Regions from separate parts of the Paraburkholderia sp. J12 genome, predicted to be linked through region 1. Evidence: predicted binding sites of a transcription regulator. Region 1 holds the regulator's gene; each other region holds the start of a gene.
What was found. The regulator LexA, encoded in region 1, represses DNA repair genes until DNA is damaged. The targets are predictions, from matches to a motif close to ACTGTATNNNNATACAGT.
Positions count from the first base shown of each region.

Region 2: the regulator LexA is predicted to act here: its motif matches at 4,991-5,008, upstream of recA (recombinase RecA).
Region 3: the regulator LexA is predicted to act here: its motif matches at 5,838-5,855, upstream of imuA (translesion DNA synthesis-associated protein ImuA).

Region 1 is NZ_CAJMZC010000001.1:391,611-401,607, forward strand. It holds gene U5760_RS01805 (sulfate ABC transporter ATP-binding protein) at 1-849, opposite strand, end outside; gene cysW (sulfate ABC transporter permease subunit CysW) at 884-1,873, opposite strand; gene cysT (sulfate ABC transporter permease subunit CysT) at 1,870-2,781, opposite strand; gene U5760_RS01820 (sulfate ABC transporter substrate-binding protein) at 2,877-3,923, opposite strand; gene lexA (transcriptional repressor LexA) at 4,195-4,845, shown strand; gene U5760_RS01830 (hypothetical protein) at 4,879-5,259, shown strand; gene U5760_RS01835 (DUF2939 domain-containing protein) at 5,343-6,017, shown strand; gene U5760_RS01840 (universal stress protein) at 6,063-6,536, opposite strand; gene nodI (nodulation factor ABC transporter ATP-binding protein NodI) at 6,825-7,739, shown strand; gene U5760_RS01850 (ABC transporter permease) at 7,853-8,689, shown strand; gene U5760_RS01855 (hypothetical protein) at 8,723-9,145, opposite strand; gene U5760_RS01860 (permease) at 9,298-9,997, opposite strand, start outside.
Region 2 is NZ_CAJMZC010000013.1:106,634-116,630, reverse strand. It holds gene sucD (succinate--CoA ligase subunit alpha) at 78-959, opposite strand; gene sucC (ADP-forming succinate--CoA ligase subunit beta) at 1,054-2,220, opposite strand; gene U5760_RS24670 (DUF2889 domain-containing protein) at 2,272-2,964, opposite strand; gene recX (recombination regulator RecX) at 3,081-3,824, opposite strand; gene recA (recombinase RecA) at 3,832-4,911, opposite strand; gene U5760_RS24655 (response regulator transcription factor) at 5,117-5,872, shown strand; gene U5760_RS24650 (sensor histidine kinase) at 5,885-7,465, shown strand; gene U5760_RS24645 (MFS transporter) at 7,745-9,409, shown strand; tRNA gene U5760_RS24640 (tRNA-Met) at 9,542-9,618, shown strand; gene U5760_RS24635 (hypothetical protein) at 9,782-9,997, shown strand, end outside.
Region 3 is NZ_CAJMZC010000001.1:813,254-823,250, reverse strand. It holds gene phnN (phosphonate metabolism protein/1,5-bisphosphokinase (PRPP-forming) PhnN) at 1-237, opposite strand, end outside; gene nadC (carboxylating nicotinate-nucleotide diphosphorylase) at 243-1,079, opposite strand; gene U5760_RS03835 (NUDIX hydrolase) at 1,489-2,142, shown strand; gene U5760_RS03830 (autotransporter outer membrane beta-barrel domain-containing protein) at 2,290-5,661, opposite strand; gene imuA (translesion DNA synthesis-associated protein ImuA) at 5,992-6,825, shown strand; gene U5760_RS03820 (DNA polymerase Y family protein) at 6,734-8,377, shown strand; gene U5760_RS03815 (error-prone DNA polymerase) at 8,388-9,997, shown strand, end outside.

The DNA.
Region 1 (9,997 bases):
ATAGAGCACGAGATCGTGCGGGCGCACATAGGCGAGCGCGCGGCCTTCGAAGCCCGCCTGCACCGAGATCGGCTGCGCGGCGCCGTCGGCAACGAAACCGCGTGCGTCCACGTGGCCGGACAGCCGGTTCGCCGCGCCGAGAAACTCGTACACGAAGGCCGTCTGCGGATGATCGTAGACGTCCTGCGGGCTGCCCACCTGCTCCACATGCCCGCGATTGAGCACGACGATGCGGTCGGCCACTTCGAGCGCCTCCTCCTGGTCGTGCGTGACGAAGATCGTCGAGATGTGCAGGTCGTCGTGCAGGCGGCGCAGCCAGCTGCGCAGCTCCTTGCGCACCTTGGCGTCGAGCGCGCCGAACGGCTCGTCGAGCAGCAGCACCTTCGGCTCGACGGCGAGCGCCCGCGCAAGCGCGATACGCTGACGCTGGCCGCCCGACAGCTCGGATGGATAGCGCTGCGCGAGCCAGTCGAGCTGCACGAGCTTGAGCAGTTCGTGCACCTTCTCGCGGATCGTGGCCTCGCTGGGCCGTTCGCTGCGCGGCTTCACGCGCAGCCCGAACGCCACGTTCTCGAACACCGTCATATGGCGAAAGAGCGCGTAGTGCTGGAACACGAAACCTACCTGGCGCTCGCGCGCGCCCACCTCGCCCACGTCCTGGCCCTGCAGCAGAACCTCGCCCGAATCGGCGTACTCAAGGCCCGCGATCACGCGCAAGAGCGTGGTCTTGCCACAGCCGGACGGCCCGAGGAGCGCCACGAGCTCGCCCGGCGGAAAATCGAGCGAGACATTGTCGAGCGCGGTGAAGTCGCCAAAACGCTTTTGCAGATTGCGAACGATGATGCCCATGATGACCAGCTCTCCCTGTCGATCCGGAGTGTGATTACGGTTCGAGCGCCTGCCGGGCGAGGCCCGACTGCGCGCTGTATTGCGTTTGTGCGGCGCCCGCCTGAGCACCGGCGAGCGCGGCCTGCGGCCCGGCGTGCGCCGGCGCGTCGCCGGTGTCGCGAAGCTCCGCGGAAAGATGACGCTCGGCGAGCAGCTTCAGGCCCAGCGTCACGAGCGCCAGCAGCGCGAGCAGCGACGCCACGGCGAACGCGGCCGCGAAGTTGTATTCGTTGTAGAGGATTTCGACGTGCAGCGGCATCGTGTCGGTCTGACCGCGGATGTGGCCCGAGACCACCGACACCGCGCCGAACTCGCCCATCGCCCGCGCATTGCACAGAATCACGCCATACAGCAGACCCCAGCGGATGTTCGGCAGCGTCACGCGGCGGAACATCTGCCAGCCGGAGGCACCCAGCACGTGCGCCGCCTCCTCCTCGTCGTTGCCCTGCGCCTGCATGAGCGGAATCAACTCGCGCGCGACGAACGGGAACGTCACGAAAATAGTGGCGAGCACGATGCCCGGCACCGCAAAAATGATCTGCACGTCATGGTCTTCGAGCCACGGACCGAGCCAGCCCTGCGCGCCGAACATCAGCACGTAGATGAGACCCGAGATCACGGGCGAGACCGAGAACGGCAGATCGATCAGCGTGGTGAGCAGCGCCTTGCCGCGAAACTCGAACTTCGCGATCGCCCACGAGGCCGCGAGGCCGAATGCGAGATTCAGCGGCACGGCGATCGCGGCGGTGATGAGCGTGAGCTTGATCGCGGAGATGGCATCCGGATCGGCGAGCGATTCGAAGTAGAAACCGATGCCCTTCGAGAGCGCCTGCCAGAACACGGCCACGAGCGGCACCACCAGAAAGAGCGCAAGAAATACGAGCGCGATGCCGGTGAGGAGCCAGCGCACCCACGGCGCTTCGGTCACGGGATCGGGACGGCGCGGCACGCGCGCGCGTTGTGTGCGTTGTGCCTGACCGCTCATTGGGCACCTCCCGCGAGGGCGACGCGCGTGGCGTCGTCGGTGCCGGGACCCGCGGCGGGGCCAGCCGAAGCGCCGCGACTCGTGCGCCGTTGCAGATACCACTGCAGCGTATTGATGAACAGCAGCATCAGGAACGAGACGCACAGCATCACGACGGCAAGCGCCGTGGCGCCCGCATAGTCGTATTGTTCGAGCTTGGTGATGATGAGCAGCGAGGTGATCTCGGACTTCATCGGCACGTTGCCGGCGATGAAGATGACGGAGCCGTATTCGCCGAGCGCACGCGCGAACGCGAGCGCGAAGCCCGTGAGCAGCGCGGGCAGCGCGGCGGGCAGCACGACGCGGCGGAACGTGAGCCAGCGCGATGCGCCGAGGCAGGCTGCCGCCTCTTCCTGCTCGCGCTCGAACTCTTCGAGCACGGGCTGCACCGTGCGCACGACGAACGGCAGGCCGATGAAAGTCAGCGCCACCAGCACGCCGAGCGGCGTGAACGCGACCTTCAGGCCGAGCGGCTCCAGAAATTGCCCGATCCAGCCGTTGCCCGCATAGACGGCCGCGAGCGAAATGCCCGCGACGGAGGTAGGCAGCGCGAACGGCAGATCGACGAGCGCATCGACGATGCGCTTGAACGGGAACGTGTAGCGCACGAGCACCCACGCGAGCAGGAAGCCGAACACGGCGTTGATGAGCGCCCCGCCGAGCGCGGAGAAGAACGTGAGCCGGTACGACGCGAGCACGCGCGGCGACGCCACGGCACGCACGAACTGGCTCCAGTCGAGCGTCGCGGTCTTGAGGAAGGTGGACGCAAGCGGAATCAGCACCACGAGGCTCAGGTAAGCCACCGTGATGCCGAGCGTCAGGCCGAAACCCGGCAGTGCGCTGGGCTTGCGTAATCGAAACGTCGTCATGCTCGTCGCTCTTTCAGAGTGCTGCGGCGCCGTGCGCCAAAAAGCGCGCCCTCGCGGGCGCGCTCGTGGGAGGCCGTTTCAGGCCGCCTGTCGTGTCATTGCGGCTGGTAGATCGAATCGAACACCCCGCCATCCGCGAAATGGATCTTCTGCGCATTGGCCCAGCCGCCGAACGTATCGTCCACCGTGTACAGCTTGAGCTTCGGGAACTTCGCCGTGAGCGCCGCCGGCACCTTGTCCGAACGCGGACGATAGAAGTTCTTCGCGGCGATCTCCTGGCCCTGTTCCGAATACAGGAACTGCAGGTAAGCCTCCGAGACCTTGCGCGTGCCGCGCTTGTCCACCACCTTGTCCACCACCGCCACCGGCGGCTCGGCCAGAATGCTCACCGAAGGCACCACGATCTCGAACTTGTCCGGACCGAACTCCTTGAGCGAGAGAAACGCTTCGTTCTCCCATGCGATCAGCACGTCGCCGATGCCGCGCTGCACGAAGCTCGTCGTCGCGCCGCGCGCGCCCGAATCGAGCACGCCGGCATTCTTGTAGAGCTTCGTGACGAATTCCTTCGCCTTCTCGTCATTGCCGCCCGGCTGATGCTCGGCGTAGGCCCAGGCCGCGAGGTAGTTCCAGCGCGCGCCGCCCGAGGTCTTCGGATTCGGCGTGACGATCGAAACGCCCGGCTTCACGAGGTCGTCCCAGTCCTTGATGTGCTTCGGATTGCCCTTGCGCACGAGGAACACGATGGTCGAGGTGTACGGCGAGGCGTTGTCGGGCAGGCGCTTTTGCCAGTCGGCGGCCACGAGGCCCTTCTTCGCCAGCGCGTCGATGTCGTAAGCGAGCGCGAGCGTGACGACGTCGGCCTGCAGCCCGTCGAGCACCGAGCGCGCCTGCGCGCCCGAGCCGCCGTGCGACTGCTTGATCGTGAGCGTCTCGCCGGTCTTCGCCTTCCAGTCCTTGATGAAAGCGTCGTTGATGTCCTGATAGAACTCGCGGGTCGGGTCGTAAGACACGTTCAGCAGCGACGTATCCGCATGGGCGGCCGGCGCCAGCGCAGCCATGCCGGCGAGCGGCGCGAGGCCGATGACCAGTTTCGCGGCCAGCGTCTTCAGCCAGCCTGCTTTCCCCGTATTCCTGTGACCCATCCACTTTCTCCGTGTTGTCGTATGTGGTTGCCGCTAACGATGAGGGGAAGTCTAACGATTGGCTTAAATCATTAAAAATAATGTTTGCTCATTTTTTAATACGTAAAAGTGGTAAGGGCGGACGGCGCGTCCGCGCAGACGCGTTTTCGTCCGTCTGGACGCCGGAGTGCGGCGTGTTAGCGTCGGCCAAATGGAGAAGTTCAAGTAACACTTGAAAAGCGCCGAATACTGTATAAAAATACAGTCACCTGTCTATCCATACAGTGGCGCCATGACCAAACTCACCGCACGACAGCAGCAGGTTTTCGATCTGATCCGGCGCGCCATCGAGCGCACCGGCTTCCCGCCCACCCGCGCCGAGATCGCGGCCGAGCTCGGCTTCAGCTCCGCAAACTCCGCCGAGGAACATTTGCGCGCGCTGGCACGCAAGGGCGTGATCGAACTGGCCGCAGGCGCGTCGCGCGGCATCCGTCTCATGCCCGGGCCGGACGACCTCCCGCACCAGTTCACGCTGCCGCACGCCAGCATCATGCAGCTCTCGCTGCCGCTCGTCGGCCGCGTGGCGGCGGGCAGCCCAATCCTCGCGCAAGAGCACATCTCGCAGCACTACGCCTGCGACCCGGCGCTCTTCTCGAGCAAGCCCGACTACCTGTTGAAGGTGCGCGGCCTCTCGATGCGCGACGCCGGCATCCTGGACGGCGACCTGCTCGCGGTGCAGAAGAAAAGCGAGGCGAAAGACGGCCAGATCATCATCGCGCGCCTTGGCGACGACGTGACCGTCAAGCGCCTGAAGCGCCGCCCGAACGGCCTCGAGCTGATTGCCGAAAACCCGGACTACGACAACATCTTCGTCGAAGCCGGCAGCGCGGAATTCGCGCTGGAAGGCATTGCGGTCGGCCTGATCCGCCCCACCGAATTCTGATAACCGAACGCTAAACGCTGTCTGGAGGGAGTTATGGAACGTCTTGCCCGTCTGCTGCCCTTTCGCCAATTTGGCCGCCTGCGCCATCTGCGCGGCCTCGCCGACTGCGCGGCACGCAATGCGCGCGCAACGGCCGCCGCGTTGTCCGGCTCGCTCTTCGAGGCCGCCGATCACGAATCCGCGGCACCTTCGGGCCCGGTCGATCTGCCGCCGCTGCCTTCCGCCCAACCGGCGTTCGCGCGTGTCTCGCTCAACAGCGCACTCAATCATGCGGATCCCGAGCGCCGGGCGCCGGTACGCGTCTATCACGGGCAATCGCGCCTGATCATGGTGGGTACCGTGGATGCGGTGTGCCGCATGATCGACCGCTGCATCGCGGAACAGCAAGCCGATCCGTCGGCACTCGCCCGCTAAGTGGAAGAATTCGGGATCGTTTCGGCGCAGGCACGGTCAACACGACGTGTCCTATTGCATCGGGCTGATACCCGAATTGAACGATGACTGAATCCGTTTCGAAGAAAAACTGGACCCGGCCCGTCGCTATCGTGCTGATAGCGCTGGCGATCGTGGCGGCACTGGGCTACGGCTATGCCTCGCCATATGTGGCGCTGAATCGCCTGAAAACGGCCGCCGACGCGCGCGATGCGGCCACTCTGAACGAATATGTCGATTACCCCGCGTTGCGGGCAAGCCTGAAACAACAGGTAGGCGAGCTGTTGCAGCGGCGCATCGAGGCGCAGCACAGCAGCAATCCGCTGTTGCTGTTCGGTGCGGTGATCGGCGCGGCACTCATCGGCCCGCTCGTGGACGCGTACGCGACGCCCGACGGCGTAGCGGCGCTGCTCAACGGCATGCCGCCCTCGGGCAAGCCCGGCGAAGCGCCGCCGCCGGCAGGGACCACGGACGCTAGCGCCACGCCGCCAGCACCCGCCCCCGTCAATACGCCGGACAATTCCGGCACGCCTGCTGCTTCGGCCACGACGGCCGCGCCGCCGGAAAGCGAACAACCGGCATCCCGGCCGCAAACCACGGCGGGTTATCGCAGCCTCAACGAGTTCGTCGTGACGTGGCAGCGCAGCGCGAACGGCGAACGTTATGCCGCCGTCCTGCAGCGCCATGGACTGTTTTCGTGGAAGCTCGCGGCCGTCGAACTGAACGATTCCGGTCAATGATGCCGAAAGTGCATTAGTCGCACGCGGCAAAGTCCGAGGTCGAACTCAGGCCGCCGCTTGCGCCTGCTGCTTCTGCTCCGCTGCCGAGGAACACGCCACGAGAATGCTGCACGACACCCGGTCGAGCAGCAGCGTGTTGCCCGCGCCCATCCACCAGCGCGAGAGCCCGGTGCGGCAGCGGTGACCCACTACCACCAGATCGGCATTCAACTCGTTGGCCAGATTCGCGATCTCGTCGATCGGATGGCCAAACGCGAAATGACCCTGCGCGTGCACGCCGCGCTCGGTCAGCCAGTCCACCCCTTCCTGCAGGATCTCCCGGGCTGTCTCTTCGAAGCGGCCGCAGGCCACGTCCGTGAGAAGCCCCGCGCTCTGTGCGATCGTCGCACGCATGTCGACCACCGAGAGCAAATGCGTTTCCGCTTGCAGATCGAGTGCGAGATCCGCCCCGCAGCGCAGTGCCTTGCGGCCTTCGCGCGAGCCGTCGTAACAAAGCAGAATTTTCTTGTAGCTCGCCATGATGTTTCTCCCCCGCCCGCTCGGAAGCGCGGGCCGTGCGACTTTATGATGGTGCGCCGCAATTCCACATGCAAGGGCTGGAAAACGCCAGGTCCGGCCCCCGTTGCGCAGACCGCACAGTGCCTCGCCATGTCCGGTGTCATTGCTGAGGCAAAGCTTGTCGCGGCAGGTTTCGCGGACAGCCCGCCGCCAGCCACCGAGGCAGGATTGCTCTAGAATAGGCCCCCTCATGGTGCATCGCGTGCACCGCTTGATCGACGGATCTTCCTTCACTGCCCATTACGGCCCATGCCCGCACCCGCCATCGAATTCGAGCAGGTCATCAAACACTATGGAGACAGGAAGGTCGTCAACGGCCTGTCGTTCGAAGTCATGCCCGGCGAGTGCTTCGGGTTGCTCGGGCCCAACGGCGCGGGCAAAACCACGACGCTGCGCATGCTGCTGGGCATCGTCGCGCCCGACGCGGGCCGCATCAGCCTGTGCGGCGAACCGGTGCCCGCGCGAGCACGCGAAGCGCGCACGCGGGTAGGCGTCGTGCCGCAGTTCGACAACCTCGATCCGGACTTCACCGTTCGCGAGAACCTGCTGGTGTTCGGCCGCTACTTCGGCCTCTCCGCACGCGAGGCACGCGACCTCGTTGCGCCGCTGCTCGAATTCGCGCGCCTCGAAAGCAAGGCCGATGCGCGCGTGGGCGAACTCTCGGGCGGCATGCGTCGGCGGCTCACGCTCGCGCGCGCCCTCGTCAACGATCCCGACGTGCTCGTGCTCGACGAACCCACCACCGGCCTCGACCCGCAGGCGCGCCACCTCATCTGGGAGCGGCTGCGCTCGCTGCTCGCGCGCGGCAAGACGATTCTGCTCACGACGCATTTCATGGAGGAGGCCGAACGACTTTGCAAGCGGGTGTGCGTGATCGAGGAAGGCCGCAAGATTGCCGAGGGCGCACCGAACGCGCTGATCGAATCGGAGATCGGCTGCGACGTGATCGAGGTCTATGGACCGGACCCCGCCTCCTTGCGCGACGAGCTCGCACCCTTGGCCGTGCGCACGGAAATCAGCGGCGAGACGCTCTTTTGCTACGTTGAAGATCCGCAGCCCGTGCACCAGCGCCTGCGCCATCGCGCGGACCTGCGCTACCTGCACCGGCCGGCGAATCTCGAAGACGTTTTCCTGCGGCTCACGGGCCGCGAGATGCAAGATTAGCAGCGACAGGACTAGAAGCAGCACGACCCAGCGCAGCAGAACGAAAAGCAGCCGAACCGGAAACGCGTATGTCCCGGCACGACGAAACCCGCGAGGACGCCTCCCTCCCCACCATGCAAGCACGCACCGAAGACCGCGCGGCCGCGCGCCCCGCCAGTTCCCCGCAACGCGAGCCGCGCGCGGCGCTGCCCTCGAACGCCACGCACTGGATCGCCGTCTGGCGCCGCAACTATCTCGTGTGGCGCAAGCTCGCGATCGCCTCGATGTTCGGCAATCTCGCCGATCCCATGATCTATCTGTTCGGTCTCGGCTTCGGGCTCGGGCTCATGGTCGGCCATGTGGACGGCGTCTCGTATATCGCCTTTCTCGCCGCGGGCACGGTGTCGTCGTCGGTGATGATGTCGGCGAGCTTCGAGTCGATGTACTCGGGCTTCTCGCGCATGCACGTGCAACGCACATGGGAAGCGATCATGCATACGCCACTTTCGCTCGGCGACATCGTGCTGGGCGAGATCGTGTGGGCCGCCAGCAAGTCGATGCTCTCGGGCGCGGCGATCATGATCGTGGCGGGAGTGCTGGGCTACGCGAGCTTTCCGTCGATGCTGATCGCACTGCCCGTGATCGCCCTCGCCGGGCTCGCGTTCGCGAGCTGCGCGATGATCGTCACCGCACTCGCGCCTTCGTACGACTTCTTCATGTTCTACCAGACGCTCGTGCTCACGCCCATGCTGCTGCTCTCAGGCGTGTTCTTCCCGATCACGCAGTTGCCGTCGGCCGCGCAGCACATCACGCTGATGCTGCCGCTCGCCCACGCCGTGGAGTTGATCCGTCCGGCGATGCTCGGCCGCCCGCTCGAAAACGCGGGCACGCATCTGCTCGTGCTCGCGCTGTACGTGGCGGTGCCGTTCACGATTGCGACCGTACTGTTCCGCCGGCGCATGATGCGCTGAAGCGCGGGCGCACACGGCGCGCGTGCGCGCCGGTCAATCTTCGTCGTCGCCCCAGGGAATATCGACGTCCGAAATAAAGGCGACCGTCGCGAACGGACCGCCCTCCTGGCGGCCGAGCTTGCCGTCGGCGCGATGCCATTCCACGCGGAACATCGTGGCCGCCGTTTCGGCGAGCAGACGCACCGTGCGGATCTCCTCAGGATCGGAGTCTTCCACCGGACCGTCGAGCGACACCAGCAACTGCTGCGGCCACAGGCCTTCGGAGGGATCGTAGATGCGGTCGCCGTCGGGGATGGAGGTGTGCGCCTCGACGCCGATCGTCGCCGACGCCTCCACGATCATCTTGCCGAGTGCGCGCAGCACCGCGGTGGCGCGGGCCGAATTGGCCTGGCGTATGGCGAGATCGCCGCGCGTGAGCGCCTGCTCGAGTTTCGGATTCGTCTTTTGCTGTGCCATGCTGATTACCGGGCCGAAGCCCCTCTCCTATGCGTACGGGCCGACGTGCTTCGCGTCGTCCGTCGTTGATGCGTGAATCCGTTGTGCTGCCGCCTGGCGTTGCCGACGCGCCGCGCCGCCGTCCCCGCCAGACCCACTGTACTTCAATACCGCTAAAACCCCAGCGCGACCGCGGCCAGCCCGGAGACGATGCCGAACAGCACCACCACCGCCGCCACCAGCGCCAGGATACGCGTGCGGAACGACCCCGCCAGCATCGCCAGCGAAGGCACGCTCACGGGCGGCAAGGTCATCAGCAACGCACCCGCCGGACCGACACCCATGCCGAGCGAGAGCATCGCCTGAATGATCGGCACTTCGCCCGCGGTCGGAATCACGAACAGCATGCCGGCCACGGCGAATGCGACGATCCAGCCGAGGCTGCTCGTCACCTCGGGACCGATGTGCGGGAAGAGCCACGCGCGCGCCGCGCCGAGCAGCAGCACGAGCACGATGTATTCGGGAATGAGACGCACCGCCATACGCGCGAAAATCTGCAGCCAGCGGACGAACATATTGCCGCCGCTCGCCTGCTGCTGCGCGAGCTCGGCAAGACGAGCGTCGGCGGCCTGCGCCTCCTCGCGCGTGACGAAACGGTTCGCGAGCCAGCCGAGACCGAAGACCATCAGCACACCCAGCACGAGGCGCAGCGCGCTCCACTGCCAGCCGAGCACGAAACCCATGAACACGAGCGTGGCGGGATTGAGCACCGAATTGCCGAGCCAGAACGCGATCGCGCCGCCCGCCGACGCATTGCGCGCGCGCAGGCCGGCCACCACGGGTGCGGCGCAGCAGGTGCACATCATGCCGGGC
Region 2 (9,997 bases), on a different contig from region 1:
AAGGATTCCGCAAGCATATCAAAAAACGCCGGCTACCCGCATCGACGTGCCGTGCGGGCGCCGGCGATTTTCGAAAATTACAGGATCGACTTCAGCAGACGGCCCATTTCCGACGGGTTGCGCGTGACCTTGATGCCGCACGCGTCCATGATTTCCAGCTTCGCGTCGGCCGTGTCCGCACCGCCCGAGATCAGCGCGCCGGCGTGGCCCATGCGCTTGCCCGGAGGCGCCGTGACGCCCGCGATGAAGCCAACCACCGGCTTCTTCATGTTGTCCTTGATCCAGTGGGAAGCGTTCGCTTCGTCCGGACCGCCGATCTCGCCGATCATGATCACGGCGTCCGTATCCGGATCGTCGTTGAACATCTTCATGACGTCGATGTGCTTCAGACCGTTGATCGGGTCGCCGCCGATACCGACCGCCGACGACTGGCCGAGGCCGAGCGCGGTCAGCTGCGCCACGGCTTCATACGTCAGCGTGCCCGAACGCGACACGACGCCGATGCGGCCCTTCTTGTGGATGTGACCCGGCATGATGCCGATCTTCAGCTCGTCCGGCGTGATCGTGCCGGGGCAGTTCGGGCCGAGGAGCAGCGTCTTGCGGCCTTCGCGGCGCATGCGGTCCTTCACTTCGATCATGTCGCGAACCGGAATGCCTTCCGTGATGCAGATCGCGAGATCGAGGTCGGCCTCGACGGCTTCCCAGATCGCAGCGGCAGCGCCTGCCGGCGGCACGTAGATGACCGAAACAGTCGCGCCGGTGGCTTCTTTCGCGTCACGCACGTTCGCGTAGATGGGAATGCCCTCGAAGTCCTCGCCGGCCTTCTTCGGGTTCACGCCCGCGACGAATGCTTCGCGGCCGTTGGCGTATTCACGGCAGGCGCGCGTGTGGAACTGACCGGTCTTGCCGGTGATGCCCTGCGTGATGACCTTGGTGTCTTTGTTGATCAGAATCGACATGTATTGACCTCTGTTTGCCTGGCGTCGCGCGTCGCGGGGGCCGCCTCGAAAGCCGCCTTCGCGCCGCCGCTACGCCATTCGTATCCGGTGAAAATTACTTGCCTTCGGCAGCTGCGACGACCTTCTGCGCAGCCTCTTCCATGCTGTCTGCCGAGATGATCGGCAGGCCCGAATCGGCCAGCATCTTCTTGCCGAGGTCCTCGTTCGTGCCCTTCATGCGCACGACGAGCGGCACCTTCAGGTCCACGGCCTTCGAAGCCGCGATCACGCCTTCCGCGATCACGTCGCAGCGCATGATGCCGCCGAAGATGTTCACGAGGATCGCCTTCAGGTCCGGGTTCTTCAGCATGAGCTTGAACGCTTCGGTGACCTTCTCGGTCGTGGCGCCGCCGCCCACGTCGAGGAAGTTCGCCGGCTCGCCGCCGAACAGCTTGATGGTGTCCATCGTCGCCATCGCGAGGCCTGCGCCGTTCACGAGACAACCGATGTTGCCGTCGAGCGAGATGTAGGCGAGGTCGAACTTCGAGGCTTCGATTTCAGCCGGATCTTCTTCGTCCAGGTCGCGGTAAGCGACGATTTCCGGATGGCGGAAGAGGGCATTCGCGTCGAAGTTGAACTTCGCGTCGAGTGCGATGACCTTGCCGTCGCCCGAGACGTTCAGCGGGTTGATTTCGGCCAGCGACGCGTCGGTTTCCCAGAATGCCTTGTACAGGCCCTTCAGGATCTCGCGCGCTTGCGGAATCGAAGCTGCCGGTACGCCGATCTTCGCGGCCAGGTCGTCGGCCTGGGCATCGAGCAGGCCCGTTGCCGGGTCGACGATGACCTTGTGGATCAGTTCCGGGTGCTTTTCGGCCACTTCTTCGATGTCCATGCCGCCTTCGCTCGAACCCATCAGAACGATCTTTTGCGACACGCGATCCACGACGAGGCTGACATACAGTTCCTGCTTGATGTCGGCGCCTTCTTCGATCAGCAGACGGTTGACCTTCTGGCCTTCCGGACCGGTCTGGTGCGTGACGAGCTGCATGCCGAGGATCTGGTTCGCGTATTCGCGGACCTGTTCGAGCGTCTTCGCAACCTTCACGCCGCCGCCCTTGCCTCGGCCGCCAGCGTGAATCTGCGCCTTGACGACCCACACCGGGCCGCCCAGCTCTTCAGCGGCCTTGACCGCGTCATCCACCGAAAACACCGGGATGCCGCGCGGCACCGCGACTCCGAATTTCCGCAGGATTTCCTTACCCTGGTACTCGTGAATCTTCATGCGTGATTCCCTTCAGTCTGAGAGTTGGAGTGAACTTCGATTCCGCTGTTGTTATTCATGCGGGGCGGCTGCGGTCCTGCCCTCGTGGCCCGGACCTTCGTCGCCGCGCACGCCGGCAGCTTCGGCGCCGCGTTCGACCGAACGCGGCACGTGGCCATACCAGCGCGGATAAAACTGCTTCACCGCCTCGCCGTCGAACCGCAGCGCATGGCAGCGGCCCAGCTGGAAAGGCGGTTTTTCGCCGGCGGCATCGCCGTCGGCGGTCTTGCCGATTTCCGGTCCGGCATCGTCACCCGACCCGTCCTTGCCGCCCTTCCAGACCACGCCGACGAATGCCTGCACCGCGGCCGTGGGCAGCACGCCCAGCATTTCCGTGAGGTGCGTGCAGCCCGCCGTGCCGGCAAGGCGACGGCCGGCTTCGCGGCGAAAGTTCTGGAGGAGATTGAGCCCGATAAGGGCACGATAGGCGGGATTGGCGTTCTGGCACTGACCGTCGTAGGGAACCCAGTCGGACGACGCTTCGGCGTCGACGACGTTGAGCTTGCGATCGATCGTGATGCGGAGCCAGAGTTCATGGATCGGTAGACCCTTGGGCCGGACACCGGCCGCGAGCGGCACGTCGCGCGGCTTGTGATCCGTCAGACACGCGTCGATGTCCCAGAAGCCGTCTTCGCGCTCATAGGCGACCGCCCGGATTGCGCGCTGGTGGCGCAGTTGGCGGGGCACGGGCGGGGAAAGCGGCATGCTGAGGCTAAGACCGGATGGAAAACCTCTCGATTTTAGCATACCGGGTATTTGGGACTGGGCCGAACCCGGCAGAACACACAGTCGGCTCAGGGACTTACACGCGCCTTGCAGGCTCAATTTTCCGACCAGTCGTCCTCGATACCCTTCAGGATCTTGCCGATGATGCCCATCGAAAAGCCGCGAGCGGCGAGAAAGCGCGCCTGACGCGCGCGTTCGGCCGGTGTTTCGGGCAACTGGCCATACTTCTTCTGCCAGACGGCGCGGGCGCGGACGAGTTCGGTCTCGCGCAATTGCGCACTCACCTCTTCGACGAGCGTATCGCCGACGGCATGGCGCTTGAGTTCGCTGACGATGCGGGTGGCACCGAGCCGCGCGGCGCGGCGGTGAACGATGCTTTCGGCAAAGCGCGCGTCGGAGAGCCAGCCCTCGCGGACGAGCGAATCGAGCAGTACCTCGAGCGCGTCGGCGTCGTCTGTGAACGGCATGAGCTTGCGAGAGAGTTCTGCGCGGCTGTATTCGCGCCGCGAAAGATAGCCGAGCGCGCGGCCTTTGAGCGAGGGGCCAGGACGCCGGGAGGAAGGAGAAGCTTCGCCGGAGCGCGCGGAAGGTGCGCGTGCCTTGCGGGATTCGGAACTGCGTCCGAAGCGGTCCGACGACGACGCAGGGTCCGCCGATTCGAAATTGCCGAACGACGATTCGAACTCGTCGAAGGACGAGCCGAGCGGCGCGCCCTTCTGCTCGACGGGCTCGAAGGGCTCGAGCGGACCGCCAGGCGCGCGAGGATCGCGCGGGCGGCCCGCTTCGGGTGGCGCCAGAGAGTCTGGAGGCGCCGATGCGGACCTGCCCTTGCGAATCACAAGCGGATTACTCCTCTTCGTCCGCGACTTCGACTTCGCCGGAATCGTTGGCGTTTGCCGGCATCGCGTTCACGCCGAGCGATTCGCGGATGCGATTTTCGATCTCGCGGGCAATATCGGCGTTCTCGCGCAGGAATTCGCGCGCGTTGTCCTTGCCCTGGCCGATGCGCTCGCCGTTATAGCTGTACCACGCCCCCGCCTTGTCGACGATCTTGGCCTGTACGCCGAGGTCGATGATTTCGCCCTGGCGCGAAATGCCTTCGCCGTAGAGGATGTCGAACACGGCTTCGCGGAACGGCGGCGAGACCTTGTTCTTGACGACCTTCACGCGCGTTTCGCTGCCGATCACTTCGTCGTTCTTCTTGATCGAGCCGATACGGCGAATGTCCAGACGCACCGACGCGTAGAACTTGAGCGCATTGCCGCCCGTGGTGGTTTCCGGGTTGCCGAACATCACGCCGATCTTCATGCGGATCTGGTTGATGAAGATGACCATGCAGTTGGTCTTCTTGATCGTGCCCGTGAGCTTGCGCAGCGCCTGCGACATCAGGCGCGCCTGCAGACCCGGCAGCGAGTCGCCCATTTCGCCTTCGATTTCGGCCTTCGGCACGAGCGCCGCAACCGAGTCGATCACGATCATGTCGATCGAGCCCGAGCGCACCAGCGCGTCGGCGATTTCGAGTGCCTGCTCGCCCGTGTCCGGCTGCGAGATGAGCAGTTCGGGCACGTTCACGCCGAGCTTCGAGGCGTATTGCACGTCGAGCGCATGTTCTGCGTCGATAAACGCCGCCGTGCCGCCGATCTTCTGCATTTCGGCGATCACCTGGAGCGTGAGCGTGGTTTTACCCGACGATTCCGGACCGTAGATCTCGACCACCCGGCCGCGCGGCAGACCGCCCACGCCCAGCGCAATGTCGAGGCCGAGCGAGCCGGTGGAGACCACCTGGATATTTTCGACCGCGTCGCCGTCGCCGAGCCGCATGATCGACCCCTTGCCGAACTGCTTTTCGATCTGCGCGAGCGCGGCGGCCAGCGCCTTGCTCTTTTCAGCAGTCAGCCCAGCCGAGCCTTTCTTGCTATCTTCCATGAATCGTCCTTTGCTATGATGAACGGCGTCTCGTGACGATGCGCGGGCTTCATTTGAGCTTGTGCGCACGAACGCAGACACTGTATAAAAAAACAGTGGTTTTAGCAAGCCCTATGCTTGCCCAAACCGCGAAATTTCGGGAGACCGCCACGCGCCACGCAAGCCCGGCGCGGGCATGGAGACGGCGCTGCGGCGCTTGCGCATCATGCGAATCCTCATTGCCGAAGACGACAGCATACTCGCGGACGGTCTCATCCGATCACTCCGCCAATCGGGCTATGCCGTCGATCACGTGAAGAGCGGCGTGGACGCCGACACCGCACTGTCCCTGCAGACTTTCGACCTGCTGATCCTCGATCTCGGCCTGCCGAAAATGCCCGGCCTCGAAGTGCTGCGACGCCTGCGCGCGCGCAATTCCACCCTCCCGGTGCTGATCCTGACCGCCGCCGACAGCGTCGACGAACGCGTGAAAGGCCTCGACCTCGGCGCCGACGACTATATGGCCAAGCCCTTCGCGCTCAACGAACTCGAAGCGCGCGTGCGGGCGCTCACCCGGCGCGGCGCGGGCGGCGGCCCGACGGTCGTGCGCCACGGCGCGCTGGCGTTCGACCAGGTGGGGCGCGTGGCGCGCATCAACGACCAGGTGCTCGACCTGTCGGCGCGCGAACTGGGTCTGCTCGAAGTGCTGCTGCAGCGGCTGGGACGGCTCGTTTCGAAGGAGCAGCTCGTCGACCACCTGTGCGAGTGGGGCGAGGAAGTCAGCCTCAATGCCATCGAGGTGTATGTGCACCGGCTGCGCAAGAAGCTCGAAGCGGGCGGCGTGCGCATCGTGACCGTGCGCGGCCTCGGCTACTGCCTCGAAAAGGAACAAGGCGCGACCGCCTCGAACGGCAGCGCGATGGCGCCGGGGAATACATCGCCCGCGCCGCCCGCCATGCCGTCCAGCCACTACTACAAGTAACCGGGCGAGACGATGGCCGAGCCCGCCCCTGCCGCGCGCTCCGCGCCGCGCCCGCCCGGCGCCGGGACCCTCGACACGCTCGACGACAGCGCGCGCGACGCCCGCTACGCCAACCCCTTCGCCCCACCCGACGAAACCGAGACCGCGGCCGAAGCGCGCCCGCGCTCGCTCTTCGGCGAGATTCTCGACTGGATGCTCGCACCGCTCCTGCTGCTCTGGCCGATGAGCATCGCGGTGACGTACCTGGTGGCAAAGTCGATCGCCAACGGCCCGTTCGACCGCGCGCTCGAAACCGACGCCTACGTGCTCGCCCGCCAGATCCATCCCGTCAACGGTGTGGCCGAACTGTCGCTGCCCGCCCCCACACGCGAGCTCCTGAGCGCGGACAATGTCGATAACGTGTTCTATCAGGTGCTGGGCGGCCGGGGTGAACTCGTGGCCGGCGACCGCGAAATGCCGCTGCCGCACGAAGACGACCGGCCGCCGCCCGGCCTCGTCGAATTCCGCGACGACACGTTGCGCGGCGTCGACATCCGGGTCGCCTATACGACGGTGGATCTGCCGCAGGCGAGCGGCGGCCAGCCCGTGCTGGTGCAGGTGGCCGAGACGCTCGACAAGCGCCGCCAGCTTGCCAACGACATCATCAAGGGCGTGATCCTGCCGCAGTTCGTGATCCTGCCGCTCGCGATCCTGCTGGTGTGGTTCGGACTCTCGCGCGGGCTCGCGCCGCTTCATGCGCTGCAGTCGAACATCCGCATGCGCCGCCCCGACGACCTCTCGCCGCTGGAGGCGCGGCGCGCGCCACCCGAGATCGAACCGCTCGTGACCTCGTTCAACGACCTCCTGACGCGCCTCGAACAGAACATGGAACTGCAAAAACGCTTCATTGCCGACGCGGCCCATCAGATGAAAACGCCGCTCGCGGGCCTGCGCACCCAGGCCGAACTGGCGCTGCGCCAGGACGCGCCGCCCGAGGTGCATCGCTCGCTCGAGCAGATCGCCACCAGCTCCGAGCAGGCCGCGCGGCTCGTCACGCAACTGCTCGCGCTCGCGCGCGCGGAGAACCGCATGTCGGGACAGATCTTCACGCCCGTGGACGTGGCCGAAGTCGCGCGGCTCGCCGTGCGCGACTGGGTGCAGCCCGCGCTCGCGAAGCGGATGGACCTGGGCTACGAAGGCCCGCGTGTGGCAGGCAGCGACGAAGAAGACGGTGCGACGGTCGAAGTGGACGGCAATCCGGTGATGCTGCGCGAGATGCTTTCGAACCTCATCGACAACGCCATCCGCTACACGCCGCCGGGCGGGCGCATCACCGTGCGCGTGCGGCCGGAGCCGGCGGCGCGCGTGGTCCACCTGGAGGTCGAGGATACCGGCCTCGGCATCCCGGCGGCGGAGCGCGAGCGCGTGATCGAACGCTTCTACCGCATTCTCGGCCGCGAGGGCGACGGCAGCGGACTGGGCCTCGCCATCGTCCGCGAGATCACGACGATGCACGGCGGCACGCTCGCCATCGACGACAACGTCTATCAACAGTCGCCGCGGCTCGCGGGAACGCTCGTGCACGTCACGCTGAGACTGCGGCGCGGGGCTTGAAGCGTCAGCTTTATCCCGAAATAGCGATGGGACTTACCCTTACGCCCCTGGGATCGCCACGACGAGAAAAACACTTTAACCGACGAAGATGTCCGTTGATTGAGAAATTCCCACAAATTGACCGATCTTGATTAATCGAACCCCATTCACCCGCAGTTACCCGTAGCCGCTCGGAACGTCAGAACTGCGTAAGTTTCCATTTCAATAATGATCCGCAGGACCGCCTGCCGCAGGATGCCTGCGCCGCGGACCATACGCATATCAATATTGGAGACTTACATGGCAACCGTAGGCGGACAGGGACAGGTTTCGCACGCGCCGATGACCAGCGACGAAAAACGCGTGATCTTCGCGTCGTCGCTCGGCACGGTGTTCGAGTGGTACGACTTCTATCTGGCCGGCTCGCTCGCGGCCTTCATCAGCAAGAGCTTCTTCTCCGGCGTCAATCCCACCGCCGGCTTCATCTTCACCCTGCTCGGCTTCGCAGCCGGCTTCGCAGTGCGTCCGTTCGGCGCGATCGTGTTCGGGCGGCTAGGCGACCTCGTCGGCCGCAAGCACACCTTCCTCGTGACCATCGTGATCATGGGCCTTTCCACCTTCGTGGTCGGCTTCCTGCCCGGCTACGCGGCGATCGGCATCGCCTCGCCCGTGATCTTCATCGCCATGCGCCTCCTGCAGGGCCTCGCGCTCGGCGGCGAGTACGGCGGCGCCGCGACCTACGTGGCCGAACACGCGCCGCCCGGACGCCGCGGCTTCTACACCTCGTGGATCCAGACCACCGCCACGCTCGGCCTCTTCCTCTCGCTGCTCGTGATTCTCGGCGTGCGCGAATCGGTGGGCGAAGAACAGTTCGCCGCGTGGGCCTGGCGCATTCCGTTCGTCGCTTCGATCCTGCTGCTCGCCGTGTCCGTCTGGATCCGCCTGCAACTCGACGAATCGCCGGCATTCAAGCGCATCAAGGCCGAGGGCAAGATCTCGAAGGCGCCGCTTTCCGAAGCGTTCGGCCAGTGGAAGAACCTGAAGATCGTGATTCTCGCGCTGATCGGCCTGACCGCCGGCCAGGCCGTGGTCTGGTACACGGGCCAGTTCTACGCGCTCTTCTTCCTCACGCAGACCCTCAAGGTGGACGGCTCCAGCGCCAACATCCTGATCGCGCTGGCACTCCTGATCGGCACGCCGTTCTTCCTGTTCTTCGGCTCGCTCTCGGACAAGATCGGCCGCAAGCCCATCATCATGGCCGGCTGCCTGATCGCGGCGTTCGCGTTCTTCCCGCTCTTCAAGGCGCTCACGCACTTCGCGAACCCGGCGCTCGAAGCCGCGACACAGCGCGCGCCGATCGTGGTGATCGCCAATCCGGACGAATGCTCGTTCCAGTTCAATCCGGTGGGTACGTCGAAGTTCACGTCCTCGTGCGATATCGCGAAGAGCGCGCTTTCGAAGGCCGGCCTGAACTACTCGAACGTGGCGGCGCCGGCGGGGACGATGGCGCAGATCAAGGTGGGCGACACCGTGATCGACACGTTTGACGGCAAGGCCGCAGACGCCAAGGAAAAGGGCGCGGCGTTCGAAAAGACGCTCTCGGGCACGCTGAAGTCGGCGGGCTACCCGGCCAAGGCCGACCCGGCCCAGTTGAACTGGCCGATGACCGTGGTCATCCTGACCATCCTCGTGATTCTCGTGACGATGGTGTACGGACCGATCGCGGCCATGCTGGTGGAGATGTTCCCGACGCGGATTCGCTATACCTCGATGTCGCTGCCCTATCACATCGGCAACGGCTGGTTCGGCGGGTTCCTGCCGGCTACGGCGTTCGCGATCGTGGCGGCCAGGGGGGATATCTACTCGGGGCTCTGGTATCCGGTCATCATCGCGGCGGCGACCTTTGTGATCGGGACGCTGTTCCTCAAGGAAACCAAGGACTCGAATATTTACGCGCAGGATTGAGGTGTGGGTAGGTCTTGGCGGAGGCGGCGCGGCTGCCTCCCGCTTCACGCTAGCCTTCTGCTAGCTTCCTGCTAAAAAGTTGTGGCGCAGGGGTTGACAGTATTCGGCCGATTCATCATAATTCTCTTCTTCGGCGAATTAGCTCAGTCGGTTAGAGCGACGGAATCATAATCCGCAGGTCCGGGGTTCGAATCCCTGATTCGCCACCAAATTCAAAAAGCCCGCTTCGGCGGGCTTTTTGTCGTCCTTGATTCTTATAGGTTTCTTAGAATTCAAGGACTTACGGAATCCCGCCGATATCCTCACTGGTAAACCTGACTGGTATACGGGCGCTCCCCAGCAAGCCCCCGTCACGTGATGGATGAAGCTCCCTTGGCCAAACTCCCCAACACCCGAAAAGTCGCCCACACGGCCGCACTTCAGTTCTGCATCGGCTACCCCGAGCACCTGTGGCCCTACTCCAAGAAAAAGAATTTCATCCGTTCGCTCGGTACGGATAAATCCAGGCATCGTGAACGCTATGCCGAGTGCGTTCAGGAATGGAAGGAACGCTGCGCGACGTACCAGACTCTGGCCGATGCCGACCTC
Region 3 (9,997 bases), 420 kb from region 1:
ATACAGATCATGGGCGTGCCATGTGATGAGAAATTTTCCCTCATCCGCGAGCGTCGCAAACTCCTCTTCGGTGACGCCAATGTGATGTTCGCCCGGAGCCCCGCTCGGGCGCGTGATGTATCGCGCTGCGTACACGAAGTCGGCAGGCGGCAACGCATGGCGCGCTGCATCGATCAGTGTATCTTTGCCGGCACCGCTTGGGCCAACGACAAAGAAGAAGACGCCGGGCTTTGCCATGGCCGTTACTCGGCTTCGTCGAGGCCAATGTCCACGGCCGGCGCCGACTGCATGATTTTGCTCGTGGAGATGTAGTCCACCCCGGTCTCGGCGATGGGGCGAATCGTTTCGAGGCGGATGCCACCCGAGGCTTCGACCTTCGCGCGGCCCCGGACCATCTGAACGGCCTCGCGCATGTCTTCGAGAGCCATGTTGTCGAGCATGATGACGTCGACATCGGTCTTCAGCGCTTCGGCAACCTGGTCCAGACGATCGCATTCCACTTCGATCTTGGTCAGCGCCGGCAGCGTTTTGCGCACGCGAGCCACAGCCGCCTCGATGCTGCCGGCGACGGCGATGTGGTTGTCCTTGATCATCACGCCGTTATCGAGGCCCAGGCGGTGATTCAGGCCACCGCCGCAGGCGACGGCGTGTTTTTCGAGCATGCGCAGACCGGGGGTCGTTTTGCGGCTGTCGAGCAGGCGGGCTTTTGTGCCTTCGATGGCTTTGACGTAGCGAGCCGTCTCGTTGGCGATACCCGACATGCGTTGCACGATGTTCAGCGCCGTGCGTTCAGCCGTCAGCAGGCTACGAGCGTTGCCGCTCACGGACAGCAGGATGGCGCCCTTTTGAGCACGGGCGCCGTCACTGACATGCTTTTGAACCGTGAGCGACGGGTCGTAGCGCTGGAACACGCGCATGGCCACGTCGATACCCGCGACGATGACGTCTTCGCGCGCGTTCATCACGAATGCGCCAGTGGCGTCTTCGTCGATCATCGTCTGCGCCGTCAGGTCGCAGTAGCCAATGTCCTCGATCAGCCAAAGGTCAATCAGGCGGTCAACAGCAAAACGGTCGTACATGGCGGCCTCATCAGAAAGAGTGCGGTAACTGCATCAGGTTCGACGCTATCCATGCGACGGCGTCGCTTGAGTTGCTAAACAAAGCGTACACACTCAAAAAATCCTGTTCAATGTTTTTCTCGATTCAAGGGTTGAGGGGTTTCCCTGGCGCTTTGACACAACATGGAGAATGACGCACGGCAGGTCCGCATTTTGCGAAAGCAGGAGGGATTTTTCGTTGATTACTGCCGGGAATAATGGGGAAATGACTGCTGGAGGCTGTTCGTGCCGGCCAGTGAGTTTTGTCTGATGGTTCCCAGAAGACAATTTTTAAGCGCGGTCTTGCGTCTTGATTTTTAAGTGTGTACGCTATTAATGGATCAATTGACCGGTTGCTCCGCTCCAACCGCAATACCCGGTATCCTTATTCGTGAAGGCGGTGCCCGCTGGACCGGCAACTGGCGAAGCGCACCTCCATCCACTACGAAGACAGGGGGTCCGATTGAAAAAGGTCGTGGTTGAGAAGAAGACAAGAATCTTGAACGACTTCTTCAAAGTCGACGAAGCGCACTTGCGGTTCGAGAAATTCGACGGCCAGATGAGTTCGTCGGTTCGTCGCCTGAGTCTCGAGCGCGGCGACTCGGTGGCTGTGCTCATCTTCAATCCGGAGACGCGAACACTGTTCCTGACGAACCAGTTTCGATATCCCACGCTTGAGAAAGGTCCAGGCTGGATGATCGAAGTTGTCGCGGGTGCCATTGACAAGGACGAAAGTCCAGAGGCAGCGGCTCGAAGAGAAGTCCTCGAAGAGTCCGGCTTCGACCTGGTCAAACTGGAACCTGTCTCGACGTTTTACGTGTCGCCCGGCGGAACGTCGGAGCGAATCGTTCTTTACTACGCGGAAGTTACGGCGCGGAGCAAGGTGGGTTCGGGGGGCGGACTGGCCAGCGAAGCGGAAGACATCGAAACCGTTGCCTTGACGATAGACGAAGCGCTGGAGCAGGTCCGCTCCGGCCAGATCATCGACGCCAAGACGATAGTTGGAGTTTTCTGGCTGCAGAATCGTTTGAAAGCGGCGGGCTGAACCTGCCCGCACGACACTTCGCCGGTTGTCGTGCAGCGAAAAGCGAAAGGGTCGGGATCGCAAGCGAACAGGATCGAGTCGGCGGCACCCCAGCGTCGCGGCATTTCCGCACCGCCCGATCCCGGCACTCCAGGTGCCGCGGCACACTCACCACACCCACCGCGCCCCCGCATTGCCCGTAACCGTACGCTGGTGTTCGCCACCGAGGTTCGTCAGATACCCTCCCGTCGCATACACACTGCCGCGCTTCGTCAACTGCGCGACGATCCCCACACCGATCTGTCCCATCGTCTGTCCCACCGGCGTGCCTATCGTCGTTGTGCCGCTGAACGTCGTCTTGTCGTCGGAGCCGAACGAGCGCAGCACGTTCACGCGCAGCCACGGCTTCCAGTCGATGCCGTTCGTCTCGGTCGCCCACTGCAAGCGTGCGCCGATACGGCCGAGGAACGTATTACCGTTATTCCACGTGACATTGGAAATGCCGTCGTCGAACTTGTCGAGCGACAGCCATTGCCATACCAGTTGCGCCTGAGGTTCCACCGTGAAGCCGCCGCCGAGCGCGATGGGCAGCCCCGCTTCGACCGAACCCGTGAAGGCGTTGCCGTCGGTCGAGCCGCTTACGCTATCGATCGAATTCGTGCGTACCGTGAGCGTGCTGCCCATCGCGACGGCATCCATATACCAGCCGCCGGCGCCGATATGCGTCCAGTAGCCGGCAAGGTTATACGTGTTGACCTGGAGCGAACCCACGCCAAGACCGGGCTGCCCGAGCGCGAGGCCGTTCACGTCCCCCACGGCACGCGCGAAACCCATGAAGAAGCCATAGTGATTGTGCTGTCCGCCCGGCGTGCTGTCCGCATAGAGGTCCTGGCCGACCTGCATGCCCCACACCGTGCCGTCGAAGGCCGGGGCGACGCTGCCGCCCTGGTGAAGGTTGCTGTAGCCGCCCCAGACGCGTGCCCACGCGGCCGGTGTAGACCCGTCTCCGGTCAGCAGCCCCTGTTCACCCTGGCGATCGTGGAAGGTGTCGATTTGCAGGAGTCCCAATTGACGCGCAACGCTCGGCGCTTCCGTATAGAGCGGCACTTCCGGGCGATAGACCGGGACGGGAGCCGTGTTGGAACCGGCATTGTCGACGGCCTCGGTGATTGGCGCGGGCGTGTTTTCTGCCGGGGTGACTGGCGATTCGGTGGTGGGAGGCGTCGTAGACGATGTCGAGGGGGGCGTGGTGGGCGAGGGTTCCGCCGGCGGCACCGTATTGCGCAGGTACCAGTTGTTGCCGCTGCCGTCCGTCACGCCACCCTTCGCGAGGTAATACGCGTAGGCGCCGGCTTCGATCGTCCCGCCAGACAGCGCGAACGCACCGGCGTTCGTCGTCGCGCCGTTGGTGGCCTGCACGACTTCGATGCCGTCGCTGACCGTCTGCGCGCCGGGGCCATTCACGTTCGTTACCTTGAGCGTGCTCGTGCCGCTCGCCGTGCCACCGCTCACGACCAGCCGGTCCGAGGCGGCGCCGTCGCCGGCCAGATAGGTGTTGAGCGCGATCGTCGCGTTCTGGCCGACGTAGTTGCCGGCCACGGTCAGCGTATTGCCCACTCCGCTGCCGCCCAGTTGCACGAGTCCCGCATTCGTCAGATTGCCGTTGATCTGAAAGTTGCCGGTCGCGCCGCTCGCGAGGCTGGCCAGTGCGTTCGCCGCCGCGATCGTGCCGCTGTTCGTGACGTTGCCGGTCACGCTGCCATAGCCGCCGAGCGTCGCGCCCGATGCCACCGCAACGGGGCCGCCGCCCGAAAGCGCCGCCGCTGCACTCGTGCCGTCGCCGACGATCACAGTGCCCGCATTCACGTTCGTGCCGCCCGCATAGCTGTTCACGCCGTTCAGCGTGAGCGTGCCGGAGCCGATCTTGGTAAGCGAACCCGCTCCGGCGATGTTCTGCGCAATCGTGGAATCGAAGCTCTGCGTGTCGATAGTGCCGTTATTCGAAGTGATCGATATCGCGCGGCTCGCTGCGAGGTCGAAGGCGCTGCCGAACTGGAGCGTGCCGCCATTGAAGGTTAGTGGTCCGGATGAAGCGCCGAGCGCATTGTCGGCGGCAACGGAGAGCGTACCTTCGGTGATCGTCGTGCCGCCGGACCAGGTGTTGCCGCCGGAGGTCGCAGGCGCGAGCGTCAACGTGCCCGCGCCGGTTTTTTCCACCGCGCCCGTGCCGCCGATCAGGCCGGTATAGGTGCCGGCGCCGTCCTGCTGGAAGCGTACGAGCCCGTTATCGGTCACGGAGAGCGGCAGGTTCGATGCGTTGGCCTGCAGCGTGGCGCCGCTATTGACGGTGGCGACCACCGTGGCCGTGGTCGTGCCGAGCGTGCCGGTCAGGTTCAGCGTGCCGCTTTGCACGAGCGCGGTGGAGAAGGTGCCCGTGCCCGACCAGGTCCAGTCGGTGCCCTGCATCGTCAGGCTCTGGTAGTTGATGAATGCGTTCGATGCGGTGCCCGTGCCTTGCAGGTACACCGCATTGGTGCCGCCGCCGCCGTTGGCCGTGCCGATGATCTGCGAGCCGGTTTGCAGGATCAGGGTGTCGTTGCCGTTGCCGTTCTGGATCGCGGTGCCGCCGCCCCCCTGAATGAGGCCGGCGTTCGTGATCGTGGTGTTGCCGTTGGTCGAGCGCACGCCGATCCCGTTGTTGCTGATGATCTGTCCGCCCGCGAGGTTCGTGATCGTTGCCGTGAACGAGCTGCCCACCGTGTTCGACACGACGGCATCCACGTTGCCGCTGCTCGATGCGGTGCCGGTGGTCTGGATCGTGCCGCTGTTGACGAGCGTGTCGTTGTTGCCCTGCATATAGACGGCCGTGCCGTCCCGGCCTGCTGCCGTGAGCGTGCCGCTGTTGGTGATGGTGCCGCTGCCGCCCAGCAGCGAGGCCGAGCGCGCGTTGCTGCCCGAGGTCGTGACCGTGCCCGTGTTGACGAGCTGGTTGCCCGTGGCGCCGGTATTGCTTTGCCCCCACGCCGCCGTCATGCCATACGAGTTGCTGCCCGAGGTCGTGATCGTGCCGTTGTTGATCAGCGTGTTGTTGTTGCCGTTTGCCGCGATGCCGTCGTTATAGGCGCCCGTCGTGGTGATCATGCCGTTCGCGGCATTGGTGATCGTGTTGCCGTTGTTCATGCCGATCAGCATCGCGCCGCGATTCGCCACACCTGTGCCGTTGCCGGACAGCGAGAGCGTGCCGTTGTTCGTGATGGCGCTCGAAGTATCGACGGAGAACGGTGTGGGGGTGCTCGCAAGCGTATAGCTGCCTGTCGCGCCTGTCGCGATGTTGACGGTAACGCCCGTGCTGCCGCTCACGGCGACCACCGAAGGAATGCTCGTGCCCGTGCAGTTCACGGTCGTATTGCTGGCCGGCGCGGTAGCGCTGCAGGTCGCATGGCCGACGGCAGGCGCTGCACCCGTCAGGATTGCGAAACCTCCTGCACGCAACGTCCGCAGCTTCTGCCACTTTCGCCACTTCCACGTTTTGTTTTTCATATTGCTCTCCCAGGCTGGTCAAGCACTCTGTTCGCAAACGGGCGTGTGATTCGCGCGTTATAGCACTTATTTCTAAAACTGCGTGGGACGGTGGCGAGCGGCTTCGTTGCGACGATTGGGTCGGGAGGATCCCGCCGGACTCATCCTGCGGACCTCTTTCCCAAATCCCAAAAAATACTGTATAAATATACAGGTTCCGGTGCGGTTTTCGCGCCGGGCGCCCCTTCGCCGGGCGCCCCTTCCGTCATGCCCCCTTTTTCAGGCCGGGCAGGGGGAGCTATTCCCTTTTGACTGAGCCTTTTTGACTGAATCCTTTGAACGAGCGCACCCATGGCAGCAGCACTCCAGCTTGCGGCGACGCATCTGCCGCCCCGGCTGCAAAGCCGGATCTGGCAAGGCGATCAGCTAGCGCGCGCGCTCGAACGCACGGTGTCGAGCGGCCACGCCACGCTCGACGCGCTCCTGCCCGGCGCGGGCTGGCCCGCGGGCAGCCTGACCGAACTGCTGGTGGAGCAGGGCGGCATCGGCGAGATGCGGCTCGTCGCGCCGGCGCTGCGCACGCTGACGGCATCGGCCGGCCGGCACGTGCTGCTCGTCGGGCCGCCCTGGCAGCCGTATGCGTGCGCGCTCAAGGCCTGGGGGCTCGCGCTCGAGCGCGTGATCTGGGTGCGCGCGGGCGAGGCCGAGGCGCCCTGGGTCGCCGAGCAGGCGCTGCGCCAGGAGGGGATCGGCGCCGTGCTGCTCTGGCAGGCGAAGGCGCGTCCGGACGCGGTGCGCCGTCTCCAGGTCGCCGCCCAGGATTCGCAGGCGCTCGCGTTTCTGGTCCGCCCGCCCGCTGCGCGCAACCAGTCGTCGCCGGCGCCGCTGCGCATGGTCTGCACGCCGGTGCCGCCGCCCGCGGATACGAGCCTCAACCGGCGCCAGTGGATGCAGCTCGCCGCCATGTCCGTCGATATTTTCAAACGCCGCGGGCCGCCGCCCGCCCAGCCACTCGTCGTTACGCTGCCGCTGCAGGATGCCGTGCTGCCCCCCGCGGGGCCGTCATCTGCTGCGCCGCGGCCCGGGGTCAATCATGTTGTGGATCGCCGTCACCTTGCCGCTCTTGCCGCTGGAGGCCGTGAGGCCGCCGTGCCTCTCGGACCGGGCGTTTCTGCCTCCCTCTGAGGCGCAGCCGCAGGACGGCCCGCACGCCCGCTGCTATGCGCTGGCCGATCACGCGCGCGTGCTGATTCCGGATCTCGACGCCTTTCATCTCGGCGTGCGCACCGACGGCACGCGCGCCCATGCGCTCGCGCTCGCACCGGGCCTCGTGCTGCTCGAACCCGATCCGGTGCGCGAGACCCGCGCGTTCGAAGCGCTCGCGCTCGCGTTGCTCGCCTATACGCCGAAGGTGTCGTTCGCGCCGTCGCATACGCTGTTGCTGGAGGTCGGCTCCGGGTTGCGCCTGTTCGGCGGCGTGCGCGCGCTGCTCGCGAAAGTGGCCGCCACGGTGGCCGGCTGCGGTCACGCTGCACGCATTGCCTGCGCGCCTACGGCCTGGGGTGCGTGGACGCTCGCGCAGGCGCGCGCCACGAAGACTTCGCGCCGCTGGCATGTGCTCAAGGAAGCGACGCTCGCGCGCGTGCTCGATGCGTTGCCGGTCACGCTCGCGCCGTTCGCCGCCCAGCACGAGCACGCGCTCACGCAGATCGGCTGCGCGACTTTCGCCGATCTGCGTCGCCTGCCGCGTGACGGCGTCGTGCGCCGCTTCGGCGACGGCGTGCTCACGTGGCTTGCCCAGGCGCGCAGCGAGGCGCCCGATCCGCGCGTGGCGTTCAGCGCGCCGCCCACGTTTCGCGCCGCGCTCGAATTGCAGGCGCGTGTGGAAAGCGCCGAGGCGCTGCTCTTTGCCGCGCGCCGTCTCGTGATGCAGCTGGCGGGCTGGCTCGCCGCGCAGCACGTGGCGCTCACCGCATTCGAGCTGCGGCTCGATCACGAGCTGGCTTCGCGCCACGCACCGCGCACGTCGAGTCTCACGCTCGCGTGGGCGGCGCCCTCGCGCGACGCCGGGCATCTACTGTGGCTGTTGCGCGAGAAGCTGAACCAGACCGAGCTGGCCGCGCCGGTGATCGACCTCGCGCTCGTCGCCACCGAGGTGAGCGAATACGCTGCGCCCAACGACACGCTGTTCCCGATGCCCGAAGCGTCGGAAGCGTCGCTCACGCAGCTGTTCGAGCGCATTGGCGCGCGCGTGGGCGAGCAGAACGTGTTGCAGCTTTTTGTCGAGGACGATCACCGCCCTGAGCACGCGATGGCGGCGCGCCCTTATCGCCCGTCTCGAGCGTCTCGCGCGGGCACGCGGCGATCGGCGGGCGGAAAATCGGATGACAAAGCGGATGGCAAAGCGGGCAAGGCCGCCAGGCCGCGCAATCCGGCGCAGGATGCCGGGCCGTCTCCGCAGTCCTTGCTCGATCTGCCCGAGGTGCCGCTGCCGTCGCAGCCGCGTCCGGCATGGCTGCTCGAAAAGCCGCTGAAGCTCGCCATGCGCGGCGACCACCCGGTGTACCGGCGGCCCTTGAAAACGCTCACGCGCGCCGAGCGCATCGAGGCCGGCTGGTGGGACGGAGACACCGTCGAGCGCGACTACTACGTGGCCGCCGACGATCAGGGCCGCATGTTCTGGCTCTATCGCGAACGCATGGGCGGGCAGTGGTATCTGCAAGGGCTTTTCGGCTAGAGCGGCGATCATGTCGATGTCGGGTCCTGCGGACGAGGCGCCGCGCGCTTCCTCTTTCTCTTCTTCCGCGCAGCCGGGCGGTCAGGCTGCCGTGCCGGCTGCGTCGGCGCATCTGCCTGACTATGCGGAGCTGCACTGCCTCACCAACTTCACGTTCCTGCGCGGCGCTTCGCGCCCGAAGGAGCTGGTCGAGCGGGCGATCCAGCACGGCTACAAGGCGCTCGCCATCACCGACGAATGCTCGTTCGCCGGTGTGGTGCGCGCGTTCAGCGCATTGAACGAGCATGACGAACCGCTCAAGCAGGCCCACGAAGAAGCCGTGCGCAAGGTACGGGCGAGCGATGGCCCGGCGGCAGCGGAGAAGCTCGGCGCCTTCGTGCCGTCGCTGCATCTGCTGATCGGCAGCGAGTTGAATCTCGTCGCGATGAGCGAGGTGGCCAAGGCGCAGGACGCGCCGTTCTGCACACTCGTTGCGCTCGCAATGAATCGGGAGGGTTACGGCAACCTGTGCGAGCTGATTACGCTGGCGCGTTCGCGGGCGGAAAAGGGCGACTACCGGGTGTATCCGGACGATTTCACCGACCCGGAGCCCGCATTCGAACATCTGAAGCATTTGCGCGACTGCGTCCTGCTGCTGGTGCCGCAACGCACGGCGACGCTCTCGCAGACGCTGCGTGCCGCGCACTGGCTGGCGGGTTTCGCGGCGGAACGTGCGTGGCTTGCGCTCGAACTCTGGCAGACCGGCGGCGACGAGACGCAGATCGAAGCCTTGCGCTACGTCTCGCAGGAAACCGGTTTGCCGCTTGTCGCAGCGGGCGGCGTGCTGATGCACGCGCGTTCGCGCAAGCCGTTGCAGGACACGCTGAGCGCGATCCGCATAGGCCGGCCGCTCGTCGCGTGCGGCCGCGCGCTGGAGCCGAGCGCCGAGCGGCATCTGCGCTCGCGCCTGCGCCTCGGCACGCTGTATCCGCGCGACGCGCTCGATGCGACGCTCGATGTCGCGCGCCGCTGCACGTTTTCGCTTGCCGAACTGGCCTACGAATATCCCGAGGAGCTGGTGCCGGCCGGCCAAACGCCCACGACCTGGCTGCGCCATCTCGTGATGGAGGGGGTGCGCGAGCGCTGGCCCGATGGTTTGAACAAGAAGCGCTCGGATCAGATAGAGGAAGAATTGGAGCTGATCACCGAGCTGAAATACGAAAAGTATTTCCTGACCGTTCACGACATCGTTCGTTACGCGCGCTCGCAAAACATCCTGTGTCAGGGGCGCGGCTCGGCGGCGAATTCGGTGGTGTGTTACTGCTTGCGAATCACCGAGATCGATCCGGTGCAGATGAAGATGCTCGTTGCGCGCTTTCTGTCCCGTGCGCGCAACGAGCCGCCTGATATCGACGTCGATTTCGAGCACCAGCGGCGCGAAGAAGTCATTCAGTATGTCTATCGAAAGTACGGCACGCGCCGCGCTGCACTTGCGGCTACGCTCATCACGTACCGCTCGCGCAGCGCGCTGCGCGATGTCGGCAAGGCGCTCGGGCTCGATACCGCGCTCGTCGAAAAGATCTCGGGCGCGCAGCAGTGGTGGGACGGTCCCGATTCGATCGCACATCATCTGGAGGAAGC